2 regions of the Niveispirillum sp. GW835-FHT14G11 genome follow, and region 2 is predicted to be linked to the other one. Evidence: riboswitches for the same ligand, from Rfam matches in the RefSeq annotation. Region 2 holds a riboswitch; the other holds the start of a gene.
What was found. Region 2 has a riboswitch for S-adenosylmethionine ahead of AC1Q7F_RS05665 (threonine aldolase family protein). Riboswitches for the same ligand answer to the same signal wherever they lie in the genome.
Positions count from the first base shown of each region.

Region 1: it holds a riboswitch for S-adenosylmethionine, as region 2 does, so the genes downstream of both, metZ (O-succinylhomoserine sulfhydrylase) here and AC1Q7F_RS05665 (threonine aldolase family protein) in region 2, are expected to answer to the same signal.

Region 1 covers NZ_JBXAFZ010000001.1:183,357-189,149, forward strand. Annotated here, with positions in the region: gene ptsP (phosphoenolpyruvate--protein phosphotransferase) at 1-925, opposite strand, end outside; gene metZ (O-succinylhomoserine sulfhydrylase) at 1,195-2,403, opposite strand; SAM riboswitch at 2,463-2,542, opposite strand; gene AC1Q7F_RS00955 (hypothetical protein) at 2,696-3,265, shown strand; gene AC1Q7F_RS00960 (DUF1428 domain-containing protein) at 3,277-3,636, shown strand; gene secB (protein-export chaperone SecB) at 3,720-4,229, shown strand; gene ugpQ (glycerophosphodiester phosphodiesterase) at 4,291-5,037, opposite strand; gene AC1Q7F_RS00975 (BsuBI/PstI family type II restriction endonuclease) at 5,184-5,793, opposite strand, start outside.
Region 2 covers NZ_JBXAFZ010000002.1:509,786-515,578, reverse strand. Annotated here, with positions in the region: gene AC1Q7F_RS05680 (TonB-dependent receptor) at 1-584, opposite strand, end outside; gene AC1Q7F_RS05675 (dipeptide epimerase) at 679-1,698, opposite strand; gene AC1Q7F_RS05670 (helix-turn-helix domain-containing protein) at 1,856-2,506, shown strand; SAM-I-IV-variant riboswitch at 2,607-2,713, shown strand; gene AC1Q7F_RS05665 (threonine aldolase family protein) at 2,768-3,811, shown strand; gene AC1Q7F_RS05660 (LysR family transcriptional regulator) at 3,821-4,732, opposite strand; gene AC1Q7F_RS05655 (coniferyl aldehyde dehydrogenase) at 4,729-5,793, opposite strand, start outside.

The DNA of each region.
Region 1 (5,793 bases), on a different contig from region 2:
CCACCTGCGCCATGCGGGTGGAATTATCGTCCTGCACACGCTGAACCGCGGCTTCTGCCGTCAGGCCCGACCGGATGGCCTCGCGGATGCGGTTCAGCCAGCCACGGTCGGCGGCGACCATGCGATAGGTCTGCATGATCTCGGCATGTTCGCTGTCGCTTTCGCCCACCGCGATCAGCATCTGGTCGATGGCCGAATGCATGCTGGTCACGGCTTCCTTCAGCCGCGCCAGTTCGGTGTCCGGATCATCGGCCACCATCTGCCGGATGGTCAATTGCGGCCGGTGCAGCACGGCGACACCCATGCCGACGCCGCGGTTCAGGCTGGTGCCCTCCACGCGCGACGGCAGCAGCACCAGATCGTTGACCACCGACAATTCGCGGCTGTCGACCAGTTCGCCCACGACCACCAGCTCCGCCACGATCATGGCGATGGTCTGCAGCGTCTCCACCTCCTGCTCGTCATAGTCGCGGCGGTCTTTGTGCTGGATGGCCAGCACACCGCGCACGCGACCCCCGCGCAGGATGGGCACGGCCAGGAAGCCGTTGAACGGGTCCTCGCCGGTTTCCGGGCGATAGGCGAAGTTGGGATGGCTGGGGGCGTTGGCCAGCGCGATGGGCCGTGAATGGGCGGCCACATCGCCGATCAGGCCCTCGCCCACCCGCATGCGGGTCTTATGCACGGCGTCTTGGTTCAGACCGATGGTGGCGAACAGTTCCAGCACCTCGCCCGCGCGCATGACGTAGCAGGAGCAGACGTCCGCCGCCATTTCATGGGCGATGGTCATGACGATCTTGTCGAGACGGTCCTGGGCTGACCCGCTGCCGGCCATGACGTCGCGCAGCCGCGCCAGCAGGCGCCGTGCGCCGGCCACGGGATCCGGGCTCCGTCCCACCTCCGGCAACAAGGCCGGGGTGCCGCTCATCATCGTCATGGCCTGACCAGTTCCATCCGCGAAGCACCAGGCCCGGCCCCCTGGATATGGGCGGCCGGACGGGTATCCCTACCACATGAAGCGGCCCGCCACACGGGTCGATTGGCGGTCACGGGTGCTTAAATGGGGGCGGCGCGGGGTAACCACTCCGCGCTTGTTCATGCGCCCTCAGGCGCCGGGCGCCGCCATCCGGCGGCTTGGCTCACGCCGCACGTGCGGCGGGCCGGCGGTCGCCGGCCTGCAGCGGCGTGAACGGGACTTTACGATATGAGGCTGTCCAGCCCGCGCTTCAGGTCGGCGATGATGTCGTCGGCATCCTCCAGCCCCACCGACAGGCGGATGGTGCCGGGACCGATGCCCAACGTTGCCTTTTCTTCGGGCGTCAGACGCTGGTGGGTGGTGGTGGCGGGGTGGGTGGCCAGGCTCTTCGAATCGCCCAGATTGTTGGAGATCTTGACGATCCGCAGCCCGTTCAGGGTGGCGAAGGCGGCGGCCTTGGCATCGCCGTTCACCGGTTTCAGGTGGAAGCAGATCAGGTTGCTGCCGCTGCTCATCTGCTTCTTCAGCAAGGCGCGCTGCGGATGGCTGTCCAGCCCGGCATAAAGCACGCGCTCCACCGCCGGATGGCTTTCCAGGAAGGTGGCGACTTTCAGCGCCGAAGCCGACTGCGCCTTGACGCGCAGTTCCAGCGTCTCCAGACCCTTCAGCAGGGTCCAGGCATTGAAGGGGCTGAGTGCCGGGCCGGTATGGCGCAGGAAGGGGGCCAGGATGCCCGCCACCTCGTCATCGCACAGCACCGCACCGCCCAGGCAGCGACCCTGGCCGTCAATATGCTTGGTGGCCGAATAGACGACGATATCGACGCCGTACTTCTTCGGCTTCTGCAGCACGGGCGTGGCAAAGACATTATCGACCACGACGCGGGCCCCGGCCTTGTGGGCCAGAGGTACCACATGTTCCAGATCCACCACCTCCAGGCAGGGATTGCTGGGCGTTTCCAGGAAGACCAGATTGGTGGGAACCGACAGGGCCTTTTCCCACTCTTCCGGCTTCGTGCCGTCGATGATGACGCTGTCGATGCCGAAGCGCCGGGCCAGGTCGCTGACGATATAGAGGCAGGAGCCGAACAGGGCGCGGCTGGCCACCAGCCGGTCGCCGGCCTTCAGCAGGCCGAAGACGGCGGCATGCACGGCGGCCATGCCGGACGCCGTGGCAAAGCAGCGGGGGAAGCCCTCATACTGTGCCAGCCGATCCTCGAACATGGCGACGGTGGGGTTGCGGAAGCGGGAATAGACGAAGCGCGAGCCGTCATTGGCAAAGGCGGCCTCTGCCGCCTCGGCACTGCCATAGACGAAGCCGGAGGTCATGAAAATGGCCTCGCTCGTCTCCTCGAACTGGGAGCGGCGGGTGCCGCCATGCACCAGCAAGGTGGCGGAATTCAGATCATCGGGCAGGTCGCTCATCGCCATGGTCCTTCACAAGCCTCGACCGGTTCGATCGAGGCCCTGGCAGCGCCCTCTCCGGCGTCCATTCCATGGCTTCGACCTTTTAGCAGCTTCTTTAAGACGTGGCCTGCAATCCGGTCACCAAATCACCACGCGGGATCGTTAAATCCCGCCGGCCGGCACTTGTCAAGCCATGCCATTGCATGGAGACAATGGGATGGCCGGCCGTGCACCCCCTTGGACGCCGCCCATGATCGGCCTTAGGCTGGCGGGACAATCATTAACCATAAATATCGTCCAGACAGGGGGTATCCACATGATCAAGCGCCTGGGGCTCGCGGCACTGGCGGCCGCCTTCATCCTGTTCTTCTGGGGTTTCTTCTGGTTCGGCCTGTCACCGCTGGCCAAACAGTCGCTGCAATCGCTGCCCGATACGGCGGCGGCGGGTGTCGCCGCCCTCAAGGCGTCTGGGCTGCCATCGGGCACCTATATGTCACCAGCCTATGATGACAGCACGCCGGAGATCACGGCCCGCACCATCGCCGATTACGCGGCGGGGCCGGTGGCCATGATCCATTACCGTGATGGTGGCGTGGCTTTCATGGACCCCGGCGTTATGGGCATGGGCTTCGTACATTTCTTCATCTCCGCCCTGCTGATCGGCTGGCTCTATCTGCGGGCCGGCGGGCCGCTGCCGGGCTTTCGTGACCGCTGGGCCTTCGTGGTGGGGGCAGGGCTGCTGATCGCGTTCGCCGGGCGGCTCAGCGAGCCGATCTGGTACCAGATGCCCTGGGGCTTCTTTCTTTATTATGCCGCCTTCGACGTGACGGGCTGGGCCCTGGCGGGGCTGGCCATGGCGCGCATCCTGCGCCCGCAGAACGTTTGAAAGGGGGCTCCATGTATGTCTGTGGGCTCGTGATCCCCGTGCCGGAGGGGAAGATGGAGGCGTATCGGCGCTGGGCGGAACGCAGTGCGGCCTTCTTCAAGGAATATGGCTGCCTGGAAACGGTCGATGCCTGGGAGGATAATGTGCCGTCGGGCCAGCACACCGATTTCCGCCGCGCCGTGGACGCCAAGGAGGGGGAGAGGATCGTCTTCTGCTGGCAGGTCTGGCCCGACAAGGCCACCCTGGATGCGGCAGAGGCGAAGATGCATCTGGACCCCCGGATGGAGGTGGCGCCGGAAGGCATCCCCTTCGATGCAAGGCGCCTGATCCTGGGCGGGTTCCAGCCGATCTTCACCATGGGACGGAAATAGGGGGCGCGAGGGGGCGTTGCCGGCCGCGCCGATCCGTGCTAGGTCCCGCCCCAAACCCCTTCATGCCTTTTCCGGAGTTCCAGATGTCCGACGAGACGATCAACCAGGCCGAAGACGCCGCCGAAGCCCAGTCCGCAGGCCCGGTGCCGCCGCTGGTCGTCAATATGCAGTATGTGAAGGATTTGTCGTTCGAAAACCCGAACGCGCCCCGCATCCTGACCGGCGTCACCGAACAGCCCAAGATCGACCTGCAGGTCGATCTCCAGGCCCAGGGCCTGGCCGACAATGTCGCCGAGGTGCAGATCCGCCTGCGCGCCGAAGCCACGGTGGGTGAGGCCACGGCTTTCATCGCCGAGCTGGTCTATGCCGGTGTCTTCACCTTGCCGCCGCTGCCGGCTGACACCCAGCGCGCCGTGCTGCTGATCGAGGGGCCGCGCCTGCTGTTCCCGTTCGCCCGCCAGATCATCGCCGATGTCACGGCCCAGGGCGGCTTCCCGCCGCTGCTGCTGCAGCCGCTGGATTTCGTCGATCTGTATCGTCGCCAGGTCCTGGCCCAGCAGGGCGAGATCGGCGACGCCCAGGGCAACGCCTGATCCGATCCGCTTGACCTGGATGAAGCAAGACGCCGCGGCCGCCAGCCGCGGCGTTTTCTTTTCAGCCCTTGCCCGTCAGCCCTTGATAGAGCCCCTTGGGCGTGTCGGTGAAGACACCGGCCACCCCCCATTGGAACAGCTGGCGGGCCTGTTCGGCCTCGTTCACTGTATAGGCCAGGACGGGCCGGCCGCTGGTGCGCAAGGCCTTGATGCTGTCTGCACTCTGCCGGCGGGCATTGACATTGATGGTGCTGGCTTCCAGCCGGTCGGCGATGGCGGCCCAGTCCGTCGGTTCTTCATCCATCAGATATCCGCGCGGCCAGTGCGGAGCCACCACCTTGGCCATCTCCAGCGCTTCGACCGAGAAGCTGGAGACCAGCGGCGGCGGCCGGCCGGCGGGCCACAGGGTCAGGGCGAGCGACAGGGCGATGCCGGCCGTCTGCTCGTCCCGCCCCGGACAGGGCTTGATCTCCAGGTTCAGGTTGATGTCCAGCAACTGCGCCGCCTGGATGGCTTCCGCCAGGGTCGGCACGCGCTCGCCCCGAAATTCCGCCCCGAACCAGGATCCGGCATCCAGGCGTCGGATCGTCTCGAAATCCATCGTCGCAGCAGGGCCGTGGCCATTGGTCGTGCGGTCCAGGTCATCGTCATGCATCAGGATGGGCACGCCGTCGCGCGTCAGCTTCACATCCAGCTCCACCCATAAGGCACCCTGCAGCGCCCCCTCCCGGATACCGGCCAGCGTGTTCTCCGGCGCGTGGCGGGCGGCACCGCGATGGCCGATCAGGCGGGGGATGGAAAGCATCATGGCTTGGGTCCGGTGGTGGTGATGGGGCAAGATAGGCGCAAACGACCGGGCTTCCAACCGTAGGTCAGGTCGAGCCACCGGCGAGCCCTGGCAGCATGGCTGAAGGTCCTTCCCTGTCAGGGCTCGGGCTTTGCCCTCGACCTGACCTACACCATCCCCGCCAGCTTCCCCGCTTGCGGCAGCAGGCGGACCAGCCGGTCGGGTTCAGAGGCGAACCAGACATGGCCGCCCCAGGCCAATGAGGGCAGGGCCTTCTTCACCTCCGCCCGGTCGCGGTCCAGGAAGGCGGTGATGCAGGCGACGCGCGACGCATCGAACCCGCCCTCTGCCGCGATCTCCAAGAAGGCGCGGGCCCGCTGTTCGGTGACGGGGCCGTCGGTCGCCACCACTTCCACGAACACCAGCATCAGGTCGGCCGCAGTCTTCCCCCGGTCCAGCAGGATGATGTCGGGCAGGGTGCGGTCCGGCGTGATGCGCAGGCGGAGTTTTTTGATCCAGCCCTCGTCCCTTGCCGCCACCTTGGCGGCACTTTCCGACAGCCACAGGACCACGGGATCGGTCAGGAAACGGGGGGCGAAAAGCTCCACCACCGCTTGGGCGATGCGGCTGGACGGGCCGGGGGCCAATAACCGCGTCTCCCCATTGGGAAAGCGCACCAGCACGTCGGCCCCGTCACGGTCGGCGGCCCCGCGCAGGCTGACGATACGGGCCAGGGCCATGGGGTTCAGGGTGGCGTCGGCCCATGCCCTGGCCGCC
Region 2 (5,793 bases):
GTATTGCCGGAATAGGACAGGTCGCCACCCTTCACCGTTTCCACGCCCACGCGTGACCGGCTTTCCACCGCCTGCGTGTCGGGCTCGTTGGTGATGTATTTCAAAACACCACCCAGCGAGCTGGCGCCATAGAGCGTGCCCTGCGGCCCGCGCAGCACTTCTACCCGGGCGACGTCGAACGTGTCGAAATCACCGGCCAGGATGGCGCCGTTGGCCAGCGCGGTGGAAGAGCCGAACGGCGTTTCGTCCATATAGACCGACACGGTCGACGCCACACCGCCGGTATTGACGCCGCGCATCACCAGACGGCCCTGGCCGGGCGTGTCCTGGGCCAGCTGCAGGCCGGGCACCAGGTTCAGGTAATCCTGGATGGTATTGGCCTGCTGCCTTTCCAGGGTGGCGCCGGTGACCACCGACACCGATTGCGGCACATCAATCAGCGTCTGCCGGCGCTTCTGCGCCGTAACGATGATCTCCTCCAGCAGGATGCCGGAGGATGAGGTCGGCTGGCCTTGCGCCAGGACCGGTGCGGTGACGGCCATCATACCGGTGGCCAGCAGCAGCGTATTACGAAGCATCCCCATGAAACTCTCCCGTTTTTGACCCGGCTTGCGTATTTTGGCTTGTTTGGGTCGGCATCATCCTGTTCGGAACATTATTTTCCATTTTTACGATGTGTCAAAGATTTTTCCGATCCGCTGCGTCACGCGTGCCCCAGACCTCTGCGCCGACATGGATGTCGCCATCGCGATAGACGGCACCGGGCGTGCGGTCGCGGGCCAGGAAGATGGGGGAATCGAGATCGACAATGTCGCAGAGCTGGCCCAGGACAAAGGCCGGGGCCATGGCCAGGCTGGTGCCGACCATGTTGCCGACCATCACGCCCAACCCCAGTTCGCGTGCCCGTGCCGCCATCAGCAGCCCTTCGGTCAGGCCGCCGCACTTGTCCAGCTTGATGTTGATGATATCGAATCGGCCGACGGCGCCGGCAATGTCGGACAGCGACACGATGCTCTCATCCCCCGCGATGGGCATGGGGGCGCTATAGCCCTCCAGATCCGCGTCGCGATCACGCGCCAGTGGCTGTTCCAGCAGGGCGATGCCAGCCGCGTCCAGGGCGGCAACCAGCGGGTCCAACTGGTCGATCTTGAAACCCTGGTTGCCATCGACGCTGAGCCAGGCATCCGGCCGGGCGGCGCGGATCGCCTGGACGCGGGCGATGTCGAGGGGCAGATCGCCGGTCAGCTTGATCTTGATGGCTTTGGCGTCGGTATAGTTCTTCGCGCCCTGCGCCATCACCGCCGGCGTGTCGGCGCCCAGTGTGAAGGTCGTCCGCAGGGGCTTGGGCTCTGTCAGCCCGGCCAGTGCCCACACCGGCCGGCCGCTGCGCACCGCCTCCAGCTCCCACAGCGCGCAATCCACGGCATTGCGGGCACCGCCGGGCGGCAGAATCTGGCGCAGCTCCGCGCGCGTCGCCCCGGCTTCGATGGCGGTACGGGCCTCGGCCAGTTGGCTGGTCATGTGCGCGACATCGTCGCCCAGGAAGAACACCCCGCCACCCTCACCGCGGCCCTGATGGTCGCCGTCGGACAGGGTCACGACGATGACGTCGGAATGTTCAAACACATAGCCGGAGATGCGGAAAGGTTGGGCCAGACGCAACCGTTCGGTCGCGACCGTCATGTTCAGTCGTGCCATTACTCGATCACCGTTGTTCGGGGGTGCCGCCACCGCGGCGGGCTTGTTTCCTTGAATGCCGGATTGCCCTGCCGGCCGGTTGGCCATAGAATTGCTTCTTGAACCCGCTCAATTTGTCCTGATTGGGACAATATGATCCTGATCAGAAAATTCGTCAATGGAGTATGTGCACTTGTCCTCCGCTCTCCCCACCCTCGGTGCGTTGCTGCGTGGCCTGCGCTCCCGCAAAGGCTGGACTCTCAAGGAAATGAGCGAGAAAAGTGGGATACCGGTCTCCACCCTGTCGAAGGTGGAGCATGACCGGCTGACCCTGACCTATGATAAATTGCAGCAATTGAGCCGGCGGCTGGGCGTGCGCATGTCGGAGCTGTTTGCGGAGCCGGAGGGCGATCCGTCGCCCGCCGCGGTGACGGCACGGCGCAGCTTCGGCGATCTGGACCGGGCCGTCCGGGTGGAAACCGATAATTACGATTATTATTATCTCTGCACAGAACTGCGCCGGAAACGGATGATCCCGGTCCTGACCAAGATCAGATCGAAGACATCGAAGCAGTTCGGCCAGCTTGTCCACCATTCCGGAGAGGAATTCATCTTCGTCCTGAAGGGACGCGTGGTGGTGAATACCGAATTCTATGATCCCGTCATCCTGGAACAGGGGCAATCCATCTATATCGACAGCACCATGGGCCACGCCTATCTGGTGGCTGAAGGGTGTGAGGAGGCGGAGGTGCTGGCCATCATGTCCAGTGCCGATGAGGAGCTGATGCAGTCGCTTCTCTCCCTGCACGACGAACAGCTGGCATCGTAAACGTTGATCCTGATCAGGATCGCAATTCTCCGAACGGGCCGCATGCCTGATCGGAAAATTTCGCAGATTGCCAATCCGGCCGCGCCCGGCTAATCAGCCTGCCATGCATCGAGAGTCGGGCCGACGCCCGACACCAACCTGCTCCCGGGCAAGGTGGTGCCTCCATCACGGAGGGATGTGGCCGGACCGGCAAAAAACGGGAAGCCCACGCGCGTCGTCACGTCACTCGAAGGCAGGAACAAGCCGGAAGGGACGTCGGACATGCAGCAATTTCCCCAGCAATTCGCCAGCGACAATTATGCCGGCATCTGCCCGCCCGCCTGGGCCGCGATGGAAGCGGCCAATCAGGGCCATGTGCCGGCCTATGGCGATGATGTATGGACCGACCGTGCGGCCGATGCCTTCCGCACCCTGTTCGGTACCGATTGCGAAGTGTTCTTCGCCTTCAACGGCACGGCCGCCAATTCGCTGGCGCTGGCGGCCCTGTGCCAGTCCTATCACAGCGTCATCTGCTCCTCCTCCGCCCATGTGGAGACGGATGAATGCGGGGCGCCGGAATTCTTCTCCAACGGGTCCAAGCTGCTGGTGGCGCCCACACCGGACGGCAAGCTGACGCCCGATGGGGTGCGGGCATTGGCCACCGGCCGGTCCGACATCCATTTCCCCAAGCCGCGCGCCGTCACCATCACCCAGCCCACGGAAACCGGGCTGGTCTATTCCATCGCGGAGATCAAGGCCATCGCCCAGGTCTGCCGCGAATTGGGCCTGCGCCTGCACATGGATGGCGCGCGCTTCGCCAATGCCTGTGCGGCGCTGGATTGCGCGCCGGCCGACATCACCTGGAAGGCCGGGGTGGATGTGCTGTGCTTCGGCGGCACCAAGAACGGCATGGCGGTGGGGGAGGCGATCCTGTTCTTCAACCGCGACCTGGCGCTGGATTTCGACTGGCGCTGCAAGCAGGCGGGGCAGTTGGCGTCGAAGATGCGGTTCCTGGCCGCCCCCTGGGTCGGCATGCTGGAAAGCGGCGCCTGGCTGGACAATGCCCGCCACGCCAATGACTGCGCTGCCCGGCTGGCCGGGGCGGTGATGGGGCTGGACGGGGTGGCGGCCGCCTATCCGGTGCAGGCCAATGCCGTGTTCCTCACGGCACCGGCGGCGGTGCTGGACGGTTTGCGCCAGCGCGGCTGGCGCTTCTACAGTTTCATCGGCGGTGCCGCCCGCTTCATGTTCGCCTGGGACGCCGATCCGGAACGGGTGACGGCCCTGATCAATGATCTGCGGTCGCTGGCGGCGGCCGCGCCATGACTTGGCCCGTCACCCGGCCACCAGCGCCTGCGCCGTCTCACGCAGCATCTTTACAAACGCGGTGACGGCGGCACTCTGGCTGCGGTTGCGCAGCAGGTGGATGCCGTCATTGGTCTGCTCGCCCGCCGGCATCGCATAGGCGGTCAGATCGCCGTCGCGGCAGGCCGACAGCGCCAGCGACCGGGGCACGACGGTGATGGCCGGGCCCTGGCGCACCACCTCCAGACAGGCGAGCGTGCTGTCCAGTTCGTAATTGGGGAAGCTGCGCTGGGCGATGCGGGCGCGCAGCGGGGCGGCGAAGCGGTGTTCGCTGCCCGGTGCCGGCCGGGGCAGGGCCCAAGGCCGTTCCACCACCGCGTCGCGCCGTTCCCGCCCGTCCGGCAGCGGATGAGCGGTGGCAGTGACCAGCATCAGCGGTTCGCGCGGCAGGGCGGTCACCACCACCTCGTCGGCATAGGCCGATCCGTCGAACTTGCTGATATCGCAGACCACCAGATCCAGCGACCGGTCGACCAGCCCCTGCAACAGCACGTCGGCGGTCCCCCCCGTCACCGTCACCCGCACGCCGCCATGGGCCGCACCGAAGCGGCCGATAGCGCGGGTCAGCAGCGGATGCATGGGATAGGGACCGACCCCGACGCGCACATTGCCCGACCCCGGCCGGCTCAACTGGTTGGCGGCACTGTCCAGGTTCTCCGTCGCGGCCAGCACATCCTGCACCGGCCGGATCAACCGGTCGCCGGCATCAGTGGGGCGGACATAATGGGTGGTGCGGTCGAACAGCAGCGCCCCCAGCTCCTCCTCCAGCTTCTGGAGGCTGCGGCTCAGCGCCGACTGGGTGATGGCCAGCTCGTCCGCGGCACGGGCGAAGCTTTGCAGCCGGTACAGGGCCTCGAAATGCTGAAGTCGGCGCAGGTTCATGATGGCCCCCCGATGAACAGCCGGGTCACCCATTGCGTGATCCTGCCATAGGGGGCGACCACCAGATGCGACGGGTTGAACCGCCCCATATGCAAGACCGCGCGGGCATGCGACAGGCGCAGGAACCCTTCATGGCCGTGATAGGCACCGGTACCGCTCTCGCCTACGCCGCCAAACGGCAGATCCTCCTGCCCGACATGCAGCATGGTGGCGTTTACCGTGACCCCGCCGGAACGGGTGCCGTCCAGCACCCTGGCCACCTGCTCCCCATCGTCGGAATAGCAATAGAGCGCCAGCGGCTTGGGCCTGGCATTCACGAAGGCCATCGCATCCTCCACCCTTTCATAGGGGATGATGGGCAGGATGGGGCCGAAAATCTCCTCGCGCATCACCGCGCTGTCCACCGGCGGGTCGATCAGCAGGGTGGGTGGGAACAGCCGGGTGGCGGCGTCGCCGGGATCGCGGTGGCGCAGCATCTGTGCCCCCGCCGCCGTTGCCTCGGCCACCATCGCCGTCAGGCGGACATGGTGGCGCTCGGCGATGATGCTGGTATAGTCCGGATTGCCGCGGATGGCGGGATACATCGCCTCCACGCGTTGCATCAGGGCCTGGGCGAACCCGTCCAGCCGGTCGCGTGGCACCAGCGCATAATCGGGCGCCACGCAGGTCTGGCCGGCATTGAAGAACTTGCCCATGGCAATGGTGCGCGCCGCCTTGTCCAGCGGATAGTCGGGCAGGACCAGCACCGGCGACTTGCCGCCCAGTTCCAGCGTCACCGGCGTCAGATTGCCCGCCGCCGCCTGCATCACCGCCCGGCCGACGCGGGTGGATCCGGTAAAGACCAGATGGTCGAAGCCCAGGCGGGAGAAGGCTTGCGCCAGCTCCGGCCCGCCGGTCACCACGGCCACGCGGTCGTCGGCGAACAGGGTGCCCAGCAGGACGCGCAGCATCTCGCCTGTGCGCGGCGCCAGTTCCGACGGCTTGATCATCACCCGGTTGCCGGCGGCCAGCGCATCGACCAGCGGCCCCAGGGTCAGGAACAAAGGATAGTTCCAGGGCGC